2 regions of the Blautia sp. LMAG:89 genome follow, and region 1 is predicted to be linked to the other one. Evidence: predicted binding sites of a transcription regulator. Region 1 holds the regulator's gene; the other holds the start of a gene.
What was found. The regulator HrcA, encoded in region 1, represses chaperone genes, less so after heat shock. The targets are predictions, from matches to a motif close to TGTTAGCACTCNNNNNNNNNGAGTGCTAACA.
Positions count from the first base shown of each region.

Region 2: the regulator HrcA is predicted to act here: its motif matches at 1,009-1,039, upstream of groES (co-chaperone GroES).

Region 1 is NZ_NANC01000004.1:55,560-57,970, reverse strand. It holds gene CCC70_RS04295 (ABC transporter substrate-binding protein) at 1-423, shown strand, start outside; gene hrcA (heat-inducible transcriptional repressor HrcA) at 600-1,643, shown strand; gene grpE (nucleotide exchange factor GrpE) at 1,662-2,297, shown strand; gene dnaK (molecular chaperone DnaK) at 2,351-2,411, shown strand, end outside.
Region 2 is NZ_NANC01000009.1:207,489-209,899, forward strand. It holds gene groL (chaperonin GroEL) at 1-640, opposite strand, end outside; gene groES (co-chaperone GroES) at 688-972, opposite strand; gene codY (GTP-sensing pleiotropic transcriptional regulator CodY) at 1,270-2,055, opposite strand; gene topA (type I DNA topoisomerase) at 2,202-2,411, opposite strand, start outside.

The DNA.
Region 1 (2,411 bases):
TATAGAAAAGATAAGATCCATATGGCACCATTTCCGGAATTTGACGAGAAGGTGACCAATATCGCAACCTGGCAGTATGTACTGAATAAAAATTCTGATCATAAAGAAGCAGCTCTGAAGTTCCTTCAGTATGTGTCCGGATATGAGGCCAGTAAAAATTACGGACAGCTGACAAGAATGTGTCCGGCAAGACTGGATGTGATCGAGGATAAGAATTTTGATCTGGATGGCATTGAAATGATCCGGCAATATCTGAAAGATTATAAGCTGAAGGCAAGACCACTGTGTGCCGATTCCATAGAAGCTGTTTCGTCCATGGGAACGGAATTTCAGAAATATGTGCTGGGACAGAAAACAGAAGCGGAATTTTTTGCCGGGGCACAGAACTGCATAGACCAGTATTACAAAAAAGCATCGTACTGATGCTTTTTTTGTTTTGAAAAAATAAGAACTTTTTTTCAAAACATATTGACAAATATTTTACATGGTGATATCTTAAAGACTGTAGATGTTAGCACTCCACTAAAATGAGTGCTAACAGATGTAAAAAAAGAATCAACATCCGTCAGGAAAGAATAAAAAGGAAAGGAGATGGATTCATGGAAGAGGTGTTGAATGAGCGCAAGCAAAAAATCTTAAAAGCAATCATCAAGACCTATATGGAAACCGGAGAACCGGTTGGTTCCAGGACCATTTCCAAGTATGCGGATCTCAATGTCAGTTCCGCAACGATCCGAAATGAAATGTCAGACCTGACAGATATGGGCTATATCGTCCAGCCTCATACCTCAGCAGGAAGGATTCCTTCAGATAAAGGCTACAGACTTTACGTCAATGAGCTGATGAAGGAGAAGGAAGCGGAGGTTGCAGAGCTGCGAGATCTGATCATTGAGAAGACAGATAAGATGGATAAGGTGCTTAAGAAGGTTGCGAAGGTTCTTGCTTCCAATACCAACTATGCTACCATGGTTTCCGTTCCGCAGTACAGCGGCAACAAGATCAAGTTCATCCAGCTGTCGAGAATGAGCGAGCTTCAGCTTGTGGCAGTGGTTGTCAGTGACAACAATACAGTCCGGAACCAGATCATCAATCTGGATGAGGAAATGGACGACCAGACGATCCTGAAACTGAATCTTCTTCTTAACACCAATCTCAATGGGATCCCGATTCAGGATATCAACCTTGGGATGATCGCCAGACTGAAGGAACAGGCAGGCAGCCACAGCGGTGTGGTGGCAACGGTTCTGGATGCAGTGGCAGCCACCATTCATGTGGAAGAGGAAGATATGGAGATCTATACTTCAGGTGCAACTAACATCTTCAAGTATCCGGAGCTTGCCGATAAAGAGAAGGCAACGGAGCTGATCTCCGCATTTGAGGAGAAGCATGAACTTGCCGATCTTGTAAAAGAACAGATGTCAGATGGAGAGAATACAGGAATCCAGGTTTACATCGGTGATGAGATGCCGATCCAGACCATGAAGGACTGCAGCATTGTAACTGCCAGATATGAACTGGGAGACGGAATGTACGGAACCATCGGGATCATCGGTCCCAAACGAATGGATTATGAGAATGTAGTGGACAGTCTGAAGGAACTGAAGAATCATCTGGATGACGTTTTGAAAAAGAAGAAAACTTAGAAAGGCGGTAGAAAAAAAGTGTCGGAGGAAACAAAGAAAACATCCGAAGAGCAGGAAGCGGAGAAGGAAATCCCCGTAACTGACGGAGATCAGGAAGAAGAAAACCTGACACCGGAGGGAGAAGATCTGCCGGAGGAAGAAAACAATACTCCAGGCGAAGAAGCTGCCTCAGAGGATAAAAAAGAAGAAAAATCAAAAACTTCCTTTTTCGGAAAGAAGAAAAAAGATAAATCTGAGCAGAAGGTGGAGGAACTTACCGATCGCCTGAAGCGTACCATGGCTGAATTTGATAATTTCCGTAAAAGAACGGAAAAAGAAAAATCCAGTATGTACATCATCGGAGCAAAAGAGATCGTTGAAAAGATCCTGCCGGTTGTGGATAACTTTGAAAGAGGTCTTGCACAGGCACAGGAAGGCGATGCTTTTGCAGATGGAATGAAAATGATCTACAAGCAGCTTACCACAACACTGGATGAGCTTGGTGTGAAGCCGATCGAAGCAGTGGGAAAGGAATTCAACCCGGATTTCCATAATGCAGTGATGCATGTGGAGGATGAAGAGGTTGGAGAGAACATCGTGGTGGAAGAATTCCAGAAGGGTTACACCTACAAGGATTTCGTAGTACGCCACAGTATGGTGAAGGTTGCGAACTAACTGACAACAAACTTTATTTTAACAGATACAGACTAAAACAGGAGGAAAAAATCATGGGAAAGATTATTGGTATTGACTTAGGTACAACAAACAGCTGTGTAGCCGTAATGGAAG
Region 2 (2,411 bases), on a different contig from region 1:
CAAGAGTTGCCTCCATCTTCTCCATATCTGTAGACATGTATGCGGAAATATATCCACGGTCAAACTGCATACCTTCAACAAGGTCAAGCTCTGTATGCATGGTCTTGGACTCCTCAACAGTGATAACACCATCCTTGGAAACCTTCTCCATAGCGTCTGCAACCAACTGTCCAACCTGCTCATCACTTGCAGAGATTGCGGCTACATTAGCGATCTGAGCTTTTCCGTTGATTGCCTGGCTCATGTTCTTGATTGCTTCTACTGCAACATCTGTTGCTTTTTTCATTCCTTTTCTGAGGATGATCGGGTTCGCTCCTGCTGCCAGGTTCTTCATTCCCTCATGTACCATTGCCTGTGCAAGTACGGTTGCTGTTGTAGTACCATCACCAGCTACATCGTTTGTCTTGGATGCAACCTCTTTGATGATCTGAGCACCCATATTCTCGAATCCGTCCTCAAGTTCGATCTCTTTTGCAATGGAAACACCATCGTTTGTGATAAGCGGAGCACCGAAAGATTTGTCAAGTACTACATTTCTTCCTTTCGGTCCAAGTGTTACTCTTACTGTATCTGCAAGTTTATTTACACCAGCTTCAAGTGCTGCTCTTGCTTCTGCGCCGTATTTGATCTCTTTTGCCATGATAAAATGACCTCCTATTTATATTGATATACGATAAGATGTTTATATTATTTAATGATTGCCAGGATATCTTCCTGCTTTACAATAATATAATCCGTTCCATCCATCTTTACTTCTGTTCCTGCATATTTGGAATAGATAACAGTATTTCCGACTTCTACTTCCATTTTTACTTCTTTCCCGTTTACAACTCCGCCAGGTCCAACTGCAATAACCTCTGCCTGCTGTGGTTTCTCCTGTGCCTGTCCCGGAAGCACGATTCCGGATGCTGTTGTCTCTTCTGCTTCAACCTGTTTTAATACTACTCTGTCGCCTAAAGGTACTAACTTCATGATCTATGTTCCTCCTTTATAAGTTCCATCTTCGTCTGCTAGCACTCACTTTATACGAGTGCTAATCACTATGGCTATATTAGTGAATTTCACATATTTTCGCAACCCTTTTAAGATATGGTTTTTCTATATTATTCTGGTTTTATCTCTTTTATACTCTTGTTTTCTCTTGTTTTCTTAATTTCATTATTTATTTTGATTTTATGAAACAGACAAAAAAGAGACTCCCACGCTAGCGGGAAGTCTCTTTTGTCACGTTCTTTATCTTATATCAAGCATCTGACAGTGCTGATCACATTATGCCTTCTTGCTTCTCTGTGCTTTTATCTCCTCAAGCTCATCAAAGATCACTTCATTAAGAACTTTAATGTAAGTTCCCTTCATACCGGATGAACGGGATTCGATCACACCTGCACTCTCGAATTTACGCAGTGCATTTACGATCACGGATCTGGTGATACCTACACGGTCAGCGATCTTGCTGGCAACCAGGATACCCTCATCCCCATCCAGCTCATCAAAAATATGGATGATCGCCTCAAGTTCTGAGAAGGACAGTGTACTGAATGCCGATTTAACGATCTGCTGTTTTCTGTCTTCTTCTGCGTTCTCGTCATGAACCGCACGCATCATTTCCAGGCCAACAACTGTTGTACCATACTCGCTGACGATAATATCCTCAATATCATAGGGATGATCATTGCGGTACATGAATAACGTTCCCAGTCTCTCACCTGCAATATCGATCGGATTCACGATTCCCTGATAATTTCCGGGTACATGCTCAAAGCCAAGTGTCTGGAGATTGACATTCTCCTTTGTGGAAAGAACACCAAGAAATCTCTCATTCAATAACGGGTCGATATGTCCGCCGATCTTGTCATCGATCAGCTCTGTGATCTCATCCACACCCGGGCAGATACTGACTCCCAGAACCTTACCTTTCTTACTGAGTACCAGGATATTGGAACTTAAGGTTTCCATGAGCACCTGGCAAATGTCGTTAAACACTACCTTGCTTGAGCTGCTGTTATGCAGAAGCTTATTGATTTTTCTAGTTTTATCTAGCAACTGAACGCTCATTTTTCCTCCTTTCACTTTCGTACCTTGAAAGAAATCGTTTTTCTAGTCTAATATTACACGTTATTCTGGAAATTTACAAGACATTTTTATATTTTTTTTATTTTTAACGGGATTTTCTGAAAATTAATAGAAAAGCATTTATTCAATCAATCTTCATCTTTTGGTTTTTGTTCCACATATCCGCAGGTTTCCTGGCTGCAAACCAGCTTATTTCCCTTTTCGAGCATATAATTACCACATTTCGGACATTTCTTTGCAGAAGGTTTCTGCCAGGACATAAAATCACATTCCGGATTATTCTCACATCCGTAATATTTTCTGCCTTTTTTCGTTTTTTTCATGACAATTTCGCCGCC